2 regions of the Paenalcaligenes sp. DL 463 genome follow, and region 2 is predicted to be linked to the other one. Evidence: predicted binding sites of a transcription regulator. Region 2 holds the regulator's gene; the other holds the start of a gene.

Region 1 (7,617 bases), 310 kb from region 2:
GTACATGCGTAAGGTTTACCAAGAAAACGGTTACCAAGAAGTTAAGGCGCCACAAATTCTGGATTTGTCTTTATGGAAAAAAACAGGACACTGGGATAATTACGCAGAGAATATTTTCACGACAGAGTCCGAAAATCGATTGTATGGTTTGAAGCCAATGAACTGCCCGGGGCACGTTCAGATTTTTAATTCCGGGCTTCACTCTTATCGTGAGTTACCCATTCGCTACGGCGAGTTTGGGCAATGCCATCGAAATGAACCGTCAGGCTCATTGCATGGTGTGATGCGAGTGCGTGGCTTTACGCAAGATGATGGTCATATCTTCTGTACTGAGGACCAGTTGCAGGAAGAGTGCGCGAACTTTACCGCTACGCTACAAAAGGTCTATGCCGATTTTGGCTTCACAGAGATTTTGTACAAAGTTGCGACGCGCCCTGAAAAACGCATTGGTTCTGACGAGGTATGGGACAAAGCAGAAGCGGCTCTGATGCAAAGTCTACGGCATACCGATTGCGAATTCGAAGTCTCCGAGGGCGAAGGCGCGTTTTATGGGCCTAAAATCGAATACACACTGAAAGACGCGATTGGACGTCATTGGCAGTGTGGGACGATTCAGGTTGATTTCTCAATGCCTGAGCGCTTGGGAGCCGAGTATGTCGATGCGAATGACCAACGCCGTACGCCCGTTATGCTTCACCGGGCTATCTTAGGGTCGTTCGAGCGCTTTATTGGTATGCTTATAGAAAACCATGCAGGCGCTTTGCCCGTTTGGTTGTCACCTCAACAGGCAGTGGTGTGTTGTATTGCCGAGTCCTCCGCTGATTATGCTCGTGAAGTGGCTCGTAAACTAACAGCGCAAGGCCTACGCGTTAATGCTGATTTGCGTGGTGAAAAAATCACCCGTAAAATTCGGGAGCACAGCATGCAAAAAGTTCCCTATATACTCGTGGTAGGTGATAAAGAAGCAGCGACTGAATCAGTGGCCGTGCGTGGTCGCGGCGCTCTCGATTTAGGCGTTATGCCTGTGTCGGATTTTGTTGCTCGTTTGAAAGTAGAAGTTGAAACTCGCCAGTAGCCATTTTGGGCCTGTTGGGTTCACTATTTGATTTTAATTTTTGGAGTTTTAGACATCGCAACCGAAAAAAAACATCGCATCAACGGAGAAATCCGTATTCCTGAAGTGCGACTCATTGGTATTGAGGGTGAGCAACTAGGTATAGTTAAGGTACCAGATGCTTTGGCCTTAGCAGAAGAGCACGACGTTGATTTGGTCGAGATTGCACCACAAGCTGCGCCGCCTGTTTGTCGGCTAATGGATTACGGTAAATTTCGTTACCAAGAGCAAAAGCGCCAGCAAGAAGCTCGAGCCAAACAAAAGATCATCAGTCTTAAAGAAGTTAAGTTTCGTCCTGCTACGGACGAAGGCGACTATAACGTTAAGCTACGTAATGTTCGACGTTTCATTGAAGACGGTGATAAGGTCAAAGTGTCACTACGATTCCGCGGTCGCGAGATGGCTCATCAAGAGTTAGGTATGCGGGTGCTTGAGCGTGTGCGTGATGATGTTGAAGATCTTTGTCAGGTCGAGTCCATGCCTAAGTTAGAAGGTCGCCAAATGATCATGGTGTTGGCACCTAAAAAGAAAGCAACTAGCTAACGACTCGGCGGTTTCTATAGGCACTAGATTTAGCTGTCTTTCTGCGAGCGCGGTTTTGCCGCGTTCGCTTACCCCTTCATGAGGCTGAGCATCATGAAGGGTTTTGTTTAGAGTGAAGCATGCACGTCTTATTCATCACCGATCCTTTGCCGAGCTTATCGGCGTATAAAGACACTTCTGTTGCCATGATGCGCGCATTAATTGCGCGTGAGCATAAAATCAGTGTCACGCTGCAATCCGATCTCTATATCGAGGCTGGGCGGGTACGTACCACTGCACAAGCGATTACCATTGCTGACGATGCCGATCTACGTAACGCGGATTGGTGGACGACCTTAAGTGAGCCATGTGAATCTGAATTAACCGCTTTTGATGCTGTCGTTATGCGTAAAGATCCGCCCTTTGATATGGAGTACGCGTACTCGACTCATTTGTTAGGGTTTGCAGAAGCTCAAGGGGCCAAGGTTTTTAACACGGGATCCGGTATACGCAATCACCCCGAGAAATTAGCGATTACTGAGTTTTCGCAGTTCACGTCTCCCACACTCGTCACGAGTAATATGGCGCGATTACGTGCCTTCTACAAGGCGCAGCAAGACGTGATTGTGAAGCCATTAGATGGTATGGGTGGTACCGGTATTTTTCGCTTACGGCCAGATGAGCCGAACCTAGGTGCCATTCTGGAAACCCTGACCGAGCAAGGCACGCAAACCATTATGGCGCAGCGCTACATCCCTGAGATCGAGAAAGGCGATAAGCGTATTATCTTGATTAACGGTGTGGCGGTACCTTTTAGCTTGGCACGTATTCCATTAGCAGGCGAAACGCGAGGCAATCTGGCGGCCGGTGGCCGCGGTGTAGCACAGCCTTTAACCGAACGCGACAAAGAGATTGCTCAGGCCTTAGGGCCAACGCTCGCAAAACGGGGTTTGCTGCTTATAGGCTTAGATGTGATCGGTGACTATGTGACCGAGATCAATGTCACAAGCCCTACCTGCTTTGTTGAAATTACAGAACAAACGGGTTTTGATGTAGCACAGGCATTCGCTCAAGCATTGGAAGATGCGGTTAAGCACTAACTATCCTCAAATCATCCTGGTCATGCACGAGCCGTTGGGTAGTGCATTTGCCGCGTGTGTTAAACACATTTATGGTCACACCAATCAACTGACGGTGTTGGATATTGGTGTGACGGATCATGTGGAGCCCCACGTCCAGCATTTGTGCGAATTGATTTCATCAAGCACCAGAAGCTCCCTGATACTGTGCGATCTTATTGGGGCAACTCCTTTTAATATTGCTCAAGCCGCTTTTAAGAAATCGTTATTAGAAGGTGCTGAGGTAGACCTGATTACGGGGGCTAATCTTGGCATGGTGTTAAAAGCAGTGGGCGACCGTCACACCGACCCTAGCACCTTTATTGAAGCGATTCGAAATGGGGCCATGCGCGGGATTATGACCATAGACCGGTCTGCCTAAAACGTCACTTATTCAACTGAAGTATTACGTTATGCCATCCATTGATATTGTTATTAGTAATAAATTAGGCTTGCACGCACGAGCTGCAGCGAAACTGACGCAATTAGCTTCGAGCTTCAAAAGCGAGGTCTATATCGCCAGAAACGAACAGCGAGTCAATGCGAAGAGTATTATGGGGGTCATGATGCTTGCGGCAGGGCTAGGCGTTACAGTAACAATCGATGCGCAAGGTGATGACGAGGCTCAGGCGCTCGAATCCATCAAGCTGTTGTTCGACGATAAGTTTGGTGAGGGCGAATAACGATAAGAAGAATGCAGGAGGCAACAACATAATGACTACCCAAATAAAAACAGCCCAGAATACGGCGATGTTTAGCGGTAAGGGTCAAGGTGTAGTCAATGGCTACGCAATAGGCCGTGCTGTGATTATGGGGGCGACTTCGCTTGAGGTCCCACACTATCGTATTGCAAATGACGCAGTGCAATCAGAGTGCGAACGGCTTTATCAGGCAATGGATCAGGCCAGAAATGATATTCAACACCTGATTGCTACTCTACCTGCTGATGCACCTAAGGAAATGGCTGGCCTGTTAGGGGTGCACGCCTTACTCCTTGATGACACGCTGCTTCGTTCGCAAACAGCCGAACTTATTCAGCAACGTTTTTATAACGCTGAATGGGCCTTGACTACTCAAAGTCAAATTTTGCTTGAGCGATTTTCTGCCATGCAAGATGAGTATTTACGCGAGAGGGGTTCCGACGTACGGCAGGTAATAGAGCGTGTCGTAGGTCTGCTGTCAGGAAACCATCGCTCGGTACCGGAGCCGGATTGGGGTGATGGTGAGCTTGCCGAGGCGTTAATTGTAGTGGCTCGGGACATAGCACCCGATGATATGTTGGCCTTACGAGGCGCTAAATTTGCTGCTTTTTTAACGGATCTTGGTGGGCCTACTTCCCATACTGCCATTGTTGCGCGAAGCTTGAATGTACCTGCTGTAGTGGGGCTAGGGGGGTTCAGGACGTTAGTTAGAGAAGGGGACTTGCTCATCGTGGATGGCTTTACGGGCGTGGTGATGGTGAACCCTCCCGAGCGTGTACTAAACGAATACCAGACACGACAACGTGAGTTTCGTGATGCGCGTGCCAAGCTAGAATCGTTGCGGAACTCCTCAGCCATTACGCTGGATGGGGTGCCTGTACACCTAGAAGCCAACATAGAGCTTCCAGAAGAGGCAGTTGAGGCCTACGAAGCCGGAGCGGATGGCATCGGTTTGTTTCGCAGTGAGTTTTTGTTTATGGGTAGGCAGTTGCTTCCCAGCGAAGAAGAGCAGTTCGAAGCCTATCGTACGGTGTTGGAAACGATGAGGGGCAAGCCCGTTACCATCCGTACTCTTGATATCGGGGCAGATAAAGTATTAGACGGCGAGCAAACCGTAGCAACGAACCCTGCGTTGGGTTTGCGGGCTGTTCGCTATTGCTTAGCGCACCCTGAGCTTTTTCAGACTCAGTTACGGGCGTTATTAAGAGCCTCGGTATATGGCTCGTTACGCATACTGGTCCCCATGATCTCCACGATGGAAGAAATCGTCGCTGTGCGTAAAGCTCTGCTTGAGGCTCAAGCATCGTTATCTGCGGCAGGTGTGGCGTATGAAACAGATATTAAACTGGGCGCTATGGTTGAAGTGCCCGCAATGGCAATTGCTATCGAGCCCTTTGCTGCTAGTTTAGATTTTTTGTCTATTGGCACGAACGATTTAATTCAGTATGTGATGGCGGTAGACAGAGGGGATGCTGACGTCGGCGATCTTTATGATCCTTTACATCCAGCTGTGCTGCGGCTTATCGCTCAAGTTATTAATGCCGGCGAACGCTTCAATATTCCCGTGAGCGTGTGTGGAGAAATGGGGGGGGACGCTACGCTTACTCGCTTGTTGCTTGGGCTGGGTTTGACCTGCTTTTCAATGCATCCGGCACAGCTATTGGATGTTAAGCAGGAGATACGGATGGCTCATTCCACGCAGTTACGCACGCTCGTGGCACCGGCATTAAACCGAGGTGAACGGTTAAGTTTGTCTAGCCTCTGACAAATAGCCGATTGACGACCCTGATGATTTAACAGTAGGCGTCGTTATTTTGTTTGATTGCGTTGCTGTTTTCCTCTATAGTACGCTTAATTGTATCAATATGTATCCTTTAAGTTTTTTGACGTTTTCTTCTTAAGGCTTGAAAAATAAGGCTTAAGTACAAAAATAAGCTCGGAAAAATAATAACGTTGAAATTAGGATTTACACTAGCTCTGGTTTTTGAGTTGTTGCTGTGGCTAGAATAGGATTCATGAACTTGTAACACACAAGTGGTTGATGTCAGCCTGTATGTCGCATCAGCGCCTGACATTAAGTATTAATGCGACCTAGGACCAAGTAAGGATAGTTATGAAAAAAACTCGTTCACATCTTGCCGTAATCGCCGCTGTGGCATCGTTAAGCCTTTTAGTAGCTTGCTCGGAAGGTGAGGATAATGCGGCGGTTGATATGCCTGCACCTGCTGTTGAAACACAGCCCGCGTCCCCGGTTGCCCCTGACCCCATGGCCTCAGAGCCAATGACTTCTAATGAACTTGAAGCTGATGCAGAAGAAGCTAAAGCGGATGTTCAAGAAAAGGCTGATGAGCTGAAAGCCGACGCTGCGGAAGCAGGCGATGCCATTAAGGAAAAGGCTGAAGAGCTAAAAGATGCTGCCTCGCGCACTGCAGATGAAGTGGGTGACAGTATTAAAGAGGGTGCAGCCAAAGCTGATGCTGCAATTCAAGATAAAGTTGGAAATGGTGTAGAGCCGCAAGACCCAGCTCAACCTTCAGAAGAAGTTAAGCCTTAATTAAGACTTAAGTCTCTTTTAAAAAATGGCTGCCTTGCGCAGCCATTTTTCTATACACTTAAGGCATTGTTATTGAAATTTTCGAGGCCATTATGAATCCACGCACCGATTGGTTAAACGAACTACAGAAAAACGTTTCTGAGTTGATCGCAAAAAGCCCGGCAGCGGATATTGAGAAAAACGTTCGTGCATTAATGACGCAAACTTTCACGCGTATGGATTTATTAACACGTGAAGAGTTCGATGATCAAAGTGCACTGCTTGCTCGGGCGCTAGAGCGCATTGCTGCACTTGAGTCTCGGGTTCAGGTGTTAGAGGCACAGTCGCAGGCTAACTCCTCTGCGCCTACTGTCGAAAATGTGTCACCCACAACAGACAAACGTGATACGTAAAAGCATTTTTCATTATTCGATTTATTGCTTTAATGTTGTTAAAAGCCAAGGTCAATTGCCTTGGCTTTTTTGTCGTTACGTTGTTTTGACGTGGTTTTCCCCATGGATAGTTGGTCGCTGGGCGCGGCGTAAACCCCTCCATTCACATCATACTGTTCTGTTTATTCATACGGAGCAAGGATGTCACTCGCCGTCATCAATAGTTGTGCGTTATCGGGCGTGACACCGCATGCGATACGAGTTGAGGTGCATGTGGGCGTGGGCTTGCCAGCCTTTAATGTCGTGGGGCTTCCCGATACCGGAGTGCGAGAAAGCCGCGAGCGTGTTCGTTCTGCCATTGTGAGCAGTGGTTTCGATTTTCCTGCTTCTCGGATAACGGTTAATTTGGCGCCGGCAGACTTGCCCAAGGACGCTGCGCATTTTGATTTACCCATTGCCCTGGGTCTATTGCAAGCGTCTGGGCAATTGGTTCATAGCGGGGTGGCGACGAACCGCATAGAGCCGCCAGACTTGGATCAGTATGTTTTTGCGGGCGAGCTTTCGTTAACTGGTGCTGTTGTTGAGCTGTCTACTGCGCTGGCCTTGGCGTTAGGTGCTAAGGCTTTAGGCCTACGACGTATGGTTATGCCTCGTCTTGGGGCTGAAAGGGCCGCGTTGGTTGAGGGTTTGGCCGTGTATGGAGTGGCTACACTTAAAGAGCTTACTTCCATGTTATGTGCGCCCGAGCCTTCTAGCCCTGTTCCGCCAATGTTGCCGGAGGCGCAAGTTCTCAGTGCGACACACTGTTGGTCCGAAATTAAGGGGCAGTCGCGTGCGAAGCAGGCGTTAGAGATCGCGGCAATGGGAGGGCATAATTCACTGTTAGTGGGCACGCCTGGTGTGGGCAAAAGCATGCTTGCTCAACGATTTTCAACCTTATTAGCCCCTTTAAGTACGCAGCAATTACTAGAGGTTGCCGCTATTTCTACGGTGGCGGGGGAGGCCGAGCGTTTATCTTGGCAAGTGCCTTTTAGGTCGCCACATCACTCCACTTCGGTGGCGGCTTTGGTCGGAGGGGGTGTGCGTCCGCGTCCGGGCGAGATCAGCTTGGCTCATCACGGTGTGCTTTTTTTGGATGAGGTGGCAGAGTTCGATAGGCGCTCGCTTGAAGCCTTGAGAGAGCCCTTAGAGCTAGGTGAAATACGCATCGCTAGGGCCAGCCGTAGTCTTGTTTTTC
Region 2 (7,617 bases):
CGTGCAGATAATGGATAAAGCCGCCCCACCTGCTGTGGTGGTGTCGGCATCAACGGCTGCTTCTAAGCTGCTAATCGTACCGAAATCAATCAAGGCATTTCCTACACTGGCGCCTGCTGTTCCATCAAGGTGGCACGACTCTTGTATGTTGGCGCTAACCGTAAGGTTACCGGTGGCCGTTGCCGCTAGGGTTGATGTGCTGATTAAGCTGGCAGCGATGGGTAGGATGATGCGTCGTTTTATCATTATTTTCCTTTTAAGTTAAGCTAAGTCGGAGTGTTGACCTGATGTAAACCGCATCATCGGGTTCTCCTAGGTTGTGCACGGTTGTGCTTAATAAGACACGGTGACAATAACCGTGTCGGTGTAAGTGCCCAGTTCGTTGGGCACAGGGGTTCCGACCGGAATGCGGCCGTATACGAGAAGGGTTTGCTCGTTGCCTGTACCGGTACGGGTTAGGCCACTGCTGTCGGTCCAAAGCTGTGTGTAAGCGCTATTCTGAAATAACTCGTACGGCAGTCGGCTACTGCCTTGTGCCATCTGCCTAAGGCCACCCGCTGCGTAGTTTCCTTGCCCAAGGTAGACGGTATAAGGCCTTCCACTGCTGCATTTAACAAGAAGCTGCCCTTCGGCAGTAATGGCCGTGTTGATCACACCGACTTGCTGGATGGTTCCAAAATCCACGGCCTGCGTGCTTAAGGTGCAGCTATCCGGCGCTTGGGCAGTTACGCTAAGGTTTTGCGTAGCGCTCGCTTGTGTGCAGTCGCTGGGGGCAACGTGTCCGGACTCCACCGTATACGTCAGCGTGAACGAGGGGGTGGCGTTGTAGCTTCCCGAAGGAAGGCCCGGTTGTGGGGCGGGAAGTCGCCCATGCACCGTAAAATTACCAGAACCACTAATAGGTTGGACTGGATAGCCACGCTCTATGGTCAAAACCTCAGAGACCATTGAAGGCCCAGCATCGGGCGGCGACAGTATGTGCGTACGCCCCGAATCCGCGTAAAGGTTGTAAGCCAAATCATCAGGGGTGGGCGGGTTGGGCATGTACGGCGGCCACCACGAGCCGTTGTCCATATGACGCCATGGGTTGTACCCTGTGGCTTCGTCATTCATGTACAGGCACACCCTGAAGGTGACGCGCTCTTCGTTAAAGAGATACGAAAAACTGAAGGTGCATCGAAAGCCCACGTCATGCGTGGTATCCACGTGATGATCCGGGTCTAAGGTGCCCAAATTCAACGTACCACCCGAAAGATTGCACGACGCGCCGCCCCACCACTGCCCCCCTTGCTGCGCCAGAGCATGGTGACTAAAGCAAAGGCTAGCAATACTAAACAATAGTACAAACAACCCCTTTTTAAGGGATCTATGTCGGTGTAGGCTTAAAGGCATGTCAACGGACCAATTTGTGGTTGAACAATGGTGTTAGGGTCATAACGAAAATCAGCGCTGCAGCTTCCCTGCACACCCAGATCGATCTGCAAGCGGTTGTGTTCGTGTAAATCACGTAAATAAACCTGCCCCTCGTACCCCATTACCGAGCTTTCGCCCCCTTCAAGCTTTACGAGGTGACCGGGGCGGATGGGTTCTCCGTGCTTGTCGTGCATAACCAGCACCGCGCCGTGTACGGCTCTGGCCCCAAAGTCAATGACCCTGCCCTGCCTGTACCCAACAGCCACCGCTTGTTCCGTGGCTTGGGGCTCCCAACCGTCGGGAAGCGTAGAAGGGTCAATGCGCACATGTTGTTCGGTATAGGGGCGCAGCTTGGGTAATAAGGCACGCCCGTTACGGTCGGTGCGTCCCATTTTTACGCCGCCTTGTAACAGCTCTACATTCGGGCCAGCGTTGGTAACGATAGCGTAGGCGTCCCCCACTTGATTAGCGGCGAACACGCCCCCGCCTGCTGCCACCAACGCCCCTAAGGCTTGAAGTTCAGTACGCGTAGAATGCCCCGAGTGATGTAGGCTTGCCCCCACTAAAGCATGGCGCGCCCGATGGCTAAGGTAAGCACTGCGATAATCACTGCCTTGGGGGGCAAAGGTATTCACCACACCCCAACTGGTATCGCCCTGACGCTGCCCCATGGCGCTAGCCACTTGCTGTGTATAGCGCGAGCGCCCGTTGTCACGGCTAAGACTGCTTGACGCATTGAGCTTATCTAGCACAAGGTTCAACGACACGAAAACGCCGCGGTTATGACGACGATCGATGTCTGTGTAGGCATTGGCGTGTAGGCTTAAGCGCGGGCTTAATCCATAGGAAAACGACAAACTGCCCATGCGTGTTTGTCCGTGCACATAGCGGATTCGGTGGTAATTTACATTGAACGACGTGCGTCTAAACGCACTAATGCCTACCCCAAGCCGGTCGATGGCGCCGGCTTGTGCGGTTCGGTGAAGCCAAGCATCGATATCAGGGCCTACGCCTTGGGTACGACGCTTTTGCACCATGCGATGCCCAGAGACGCGAGCCAGATTAAAGTAATCACCATAATGTCGGTCTGTACTGCCATACACGCGTAAACTTTTGGCTTGGCCTTCTATACCCAGCCTTAGTTGGGTACCACGATAAGCTTGGTAGCGGCTGGTGGATACGGCTGCATTGAACACGCCACGCCCCATTAACCCTTGTGCCAACCCCACCCCAGCATTAAACAGGCCATCGCTTGAGCCTTCTGCACGCGCCTCAAGAGTGGTGAGGTGGGTCAAGCCATGACGCCACGATCCGGTGGCAAAAACAGCAGAGTCGTAATCGTCTGAGTTCAACCCATAGTTCAAGCGCGGTAGGCCCACATCCACCGAAAACTGTGTCAGGGCAGGACGCAATAAACGCGCACTGTAGTAATACGGTTGGGTTAACGTGGTTTGTCGTCCCAACGCATCGGTGGTGACCAGCGTGACTTCATTGCCCGACACAAAGGGTAAAGAACGTAAGGCAAAAGGCCCCGACGGAATATCGCCCGAATAAATACGTTGCTGGTTAACGTAAAGGTCTAATGTCGAAGGCAGAGCGGCGGAACCCGAAAACTGCGGTAACGCTGTGGTGACAATATCCGGGCGCTGATCAAAAGCACTGGCCCACTGAAAACCAGCCAAACGCACGCTAGCACCCCACGACACCGCGTTACTGACAAAATCGCCCAACACATAAGACCGCACCGAGACCGGATCAATATACTGCCATCGGCTTTCTAAGCGCACAGCGTTATCGTAGCCATACTGGGCTTTGGTGCTGTTGTACATCACCGTGTTAGAAACAATGCCGAAGCGCCCGGTGAACAATAATTCGGCATTGCCCGCTACGGTGTTTTTCCCTGACTGGTGCGTGTGATAAAGCCCGTAATTCAGTACTGCAGCAGGAATGGCATGAAGTTGATGCAACGGGTTTGAGCGACGCTGCCCGTATAAATCGATGCTATAGGGCTCAAGCAAGCTATCTGGCACCTGTAATGCCAAGGCTTGGTTGGCCTCGTCATACCGTAGGGTCACACCGGGTAAATCTTGCAGAGCTACCATCGCGTCAGCAGCGTAGCCGGCATCCAAACACAGGCGCAAACGTCGTAAATCAGCCGCGCTAGCACTGAACTTGCCACTGCGAGCACGCTGCACATCCAGTAATTCGGCCGTGCGCGTCCCGTTAAGACTGACTTCAAGCACCATGGGTACGGTTTCGGCGGTTAGCGAACTTAAGGGTTGCGCCGACAACTTCGCACCACCCACTACACAAGCCATACTGGCAACGGAATACAGCACGTGGCATCGCCAGCTCATTGGCGCACCGGCACAGGCAAGGTGTGCTCGATGTCCAAACGGCCGTCGCGCCCGCTTAAACGTAGCGTTTGCTGATCAGCCAGCTGGCTTAATGCAGGGTCGTGTAGGTGGAAAACCTTGCGTGCACCGGGCAGCACATAGCCGTTAAGGCCATTACCGAAACCTAAGGCGTCGCCAGAAGGCAGGTGCGCGGTCAAGCCGATAATCTTGGCGTGGCGTTCGCCTTGGTTATGGACTTCGGCATGCAAGCCATCGGCATCGCGCCAAAGCTGCCAATGTAAACTGGCCATGGCCTTGCCACCGGAGAAGAAAACCGGCAACGACGTACGTAACACCACGGACACCCCTTGATTTAAGGTGCGTGGGTCATCTGCTTGGGGCAGCTCGTCGATCAGTACGCGGTAACTTAGCGCTGAGGGCGAGGCCAAATCACGACGGGCGACCCTAACGGTATAGGAAGTCCCCGCGGGTACCGTGGCGGCAGGAGGGCTAACCACCAGATCGGTCGCGGGGGTCAAAAGCTCTTCGTTATTGACCTGAGACCACGCAAACGCGCGCAACTGCAAATTAACCGGCTCGTCTCCGGCATTGAACAACGTAATAGCACCCGCTCGCTGCGTGAGGGGCAAGTCTAGCCCCACCGGTGAAATGCGCAACGACGTGGCGTACGTGTTTTTAGGCCACCACGCCCAACAACACAATAATGCAACAACACATAAGAATTGACGGCCTTTTGACCTTAAAGGCCAATGCCAAGGCAACGGCTTGGCAGCGCCTGCCGTCAACACGTTAAACTTCAACCGCTTTCGCGTACAGACATTCGCACTACGTATAAACCCAGTTCCACGGATGTAACCTATGCAGGTATGCACCACACTTCCCCCTCGATTCACGTTATGGCGTTCGGCTACCCAAAACCCCGTACCCGAGCGCTGATTATGCTGACTAGTACTACTCGCTTGAGCCGGCTAAACAACATCGCCGGCCCGTTTCAATTAAACATATTTTGTTACATAGACAACGACATTATTACGTTCGTGTTATTGATGTCAACGCGTAAACCGCGAATATGGATTATGAGTTTTTGGTGATAATTGTAAAAATAATTACTGTAATACTTATTTAAATTATTGATTTATAAGTAATTATTTGATTTTCCCTATAAGACAGAATGATAACACTCTGCCCTACAACAACACGTGTTCTGCCAGCTCGTCGGGGCGACTTTGCCAGTCAGAGCTGGCCAAGCTGGCCCGTATTCTGGCGATGGCTTGTGAACGAAGCTGGGACACGCGGCCTTCGGTTACCTCTAACACAGCGGCAATTTCTTTTTGGTTAAGGTCTTGCTCGAATTGCAGTGATAACAAGAGTTTTTCTCGGTCGGGCAAGGTATCGATGGCGTTAATCAGTACAGAGCGCAACTCGCCCGACAACATATGATTAACGGGGTTGTCGTGGTAACTGGATGCTTCACTACTGTTTAAGAATTCAAGCGCGTCGCTTTCCCCTTCGTTACGTCGCGATAAATCTTCGTAGTGCACCACTTGCACACCGCTGGCGTCATCCAGTAGCTGATGATAATCGTCCATGCTAAGTTCTAGCTCGGCTGCGATTTCAACTTCGGTGGGTTCACGCATCAGGCGCTGACGCAAGGTATGCAGTGCGGTTTCGATATTTCGAGCTTTGGTGCGTACGCTGCGCGGCAGCCAGTCTTGACTGCGTAATTCGTCGACCATCGCCCCGCGTATGCGTGTAACGGCGTAGGTTTCAAACTGGGCCTCGGCCATGATTTGATAGCGTCTGATGGCATCAAGCAGCCCCATCATGCCCGCCTGAATTAGGTCGTCGATTTCGACACTAGAGGGCAAGCGAGACCCTAGCTGCAGTGCCTGGCGACGAACCAGCGGAGCATATTGCTCGACCAGAGAGTCTTCAGAACTGAACATGGCACGTAATCCGGCAATTTATAGAAATAGGCCTTTATTCTCGCTCGTACTCGCACAAGGTGTTCGGTGGATTAATAAAGAGAATCACAGCCTATTCCGGCCATTGCCCTAAAAACGCGTCAAAACCTACGTGTTTACACTGATTTTTTTATGTGTCTGAGGGCCTAAAGAAGCGTTTCATGCCGCCGTTAACAGCAGTATGTAATAGATGGATGCATTGAATCACTCTGGCTACGCATCCGCTACCTACTCTCGTTTCCGGAGCCCACGCCATGATCGATCCACTTGTTGCGCACTCTCATATCAACCCGCTGTCTAGCACCGTGGCAACTGATACCGATGACAACGCCGTGCAAAACTTGAATGCGGCGACCACTGTCACGCGCGCAGAAAAAACACAAAACGCTGAACAAGAAACCACAACGGCTAACCGCCCCAAAGGGCAAGCAGCGGCTTACGAGAACAACGAGCAAGAAAGTAGCTCGCTTGATAAAGCCCTAGAGCAGCTAAATAGCTCGATGCAGCCGTGGGCAACAGGCTTACGCTTTGATGTAGACCCCGACACCCAGCGCATTGTATTGACCTTGGTCGATAACGAATCAGGCGATGTCATCCGTACGGTGCCCTCTGAAGCGGTGTTAGCGGTAGCCAAAATGATCACACAGTTTCAAGGCAATGGCATTAACACCAAAGCCTAATGCCATCGATAAGTAACAAGCTACAGCACTTTATATAGCTTAACGGGCGCTTTGTTTCGACGAGGCTTAGGGCAAAATACTGCTTAAGGAGTAAATTAAAATGGCGATATCATCAATTGGAGTTGGCTCAGGCCTTCCGCTCGACGAGTTGTTAGCTGACCTTAGAAAGGCAGAGAACAGTTCCTTAGTGCTTATTCAAAACAAGCAAATCGAAGCCGAGCATCGCCTGTCGGGTTACAGCAGGTTGAAAAGCGCCATTGATGCCTTACAAACGGCATCCAAAACCTTAGGCAACACTGACACCTACGGCGCATTAAAAGCCAGCTCGTCTCACGAATCAGTGCGCGTATCGGCCGACAACACCGCCATTGCGGGCAGCTACGATGTCAACGTTACGCAATTGGCCACAAAGCACCGTTTAACCTTTGCAGCGCAAGCCAGTCGCACCGAACCCAATAGCAGCGTCGAAGGCGGCACGCTACGCATCACACTTGCCAACGACGAGCATCACGAGGTTAGCCTTGAAGGTTTCTCGAACTCGTTAGAAGGCATGGTCAAAGCCATTAATAGCGATGCTAAATTAGGCGTTAGTGCCACCTTGGTTAACACGGGCGTCCCCGATAACCCGCACCGCTTGATGATTACCGCTAACGACACCGGCGTTGACGCTTCCGTTAAAAGCATTGAAGTGCTGGACAATGCCGAGCTTAATGATTTTTTTGGCTTTGACGCGGCCACGCCAGACGCCGGCAACTTTAGCCAAACCGAAGCTGAAAACGCCTTACTGAAAATTAATGGCATCGACATTACCAGTCAAAGCAATACGGTCGAAGATGCTATCGAAGGCGTTACCCTAACCCTTAACAAGATTAGTGAAGACAACGCGGCAACGATCAATATTGTGCGCGACGACAGCGCTGCCTCGGGCGCCATTAAAGGTTTTGTGGATGCCTATAACGCCTTACACAATACGCTGAAATCGCTGACCAGCTACAACATGGAAACCCAACAAGCTAGCGCGTTAACGGGCGACTCGTTAGCCCGTCGTGTGCAGTCGCACGTGCGTGAAGCCTTAAATGTTTTTAGCACCGAAGGCGATATCCGTAACCTAAGCCAGTTGGGCATCACTACCAACCACGTCGACGGCACTCTTACCCTTGACAACGAAAAGCTTAGCGCTGCACTTAAAGACAATTTAGGCGA

The links. The regulator FliA, encoded in region 2, starts transcription of late flagellar genes. The targets are predictions, from matches to a motif close to CTAAAGTTTNNNNNNNNNNNGCCGNTA.
Region 1: AC2UZI_RS08135 (YtxH domain-containing protein) is a predicted target of FliA. The motif match lies at 5,306-5,332, and genes of this name have one in related genera.

The regions. Positions count from the first base shown of each region.
Region 1 covers NZ_JBYBKX010000001.1:1,730,540-1,738,156, reverse strand. The annotation lists gene thrS (threonine--tRNA ligase) at 1-1,075, shown strand, start outside; gene infC (translation initiation factor IF-3) at 1,106-1,657, shown strand; gene gshB (glutathione synthase) at 1,777-2,736, shown strand; gene AC2UZI_RS08150 (PTS sugar transporter subunit IIA) at 2,720-3,136, shown strand; gene AC2UZI_RS08145 (HPr family phosphocarrier protein) at 3,168-3,437, shown strand; gene ptsP (phosphoenolpyruvate--protein phosphotransferase) at 3,469-5,220, shown strand; gene AC2UZI_RS08135 (YtxH domain-containing protein) at 5,569-6,009, shown strand; gene AC2UZI_RS08130 (accessory factor UbiK family protein) at 6,102-6,401, shown strand; gene AC2UZI_RS08125 (YifB family Mg chelatase-like AAA ATPase) at 6,582-7,617, shown strand, end outside.
Region 2 covers NZ_JBYBKX010000001.1:2,035,731-2,043,347, forward strand. The annotation lists gene AC2UZI_RS09750 (Csu type fimbrial protein) at 1-246, opposite strand, end outside; gene AC2UZI_RS09755 (Csu type fimbrial protein) at 334-1,338, opposite strand; gene AC2UZI_RS09760 (fimbria/pilus outer membrane usher protein) at 1,383-3,770, opposite strand; gene AC2UZI_RS09765 (fimbrial biogenesis chaperone) at 3,767-4,663, opposite strand; gene AC2UZI_RS09770 (RNA polymerase sigma factor FliA) at 4,958-5,716, opposite strand; gene AC2UZI_RS09775 (flagellar protein FlaG) at 5,989-6,414, shown strand; gene fliD (flagellar filament capping protein FliD) at 6,515-7,617, shown strand, end outside.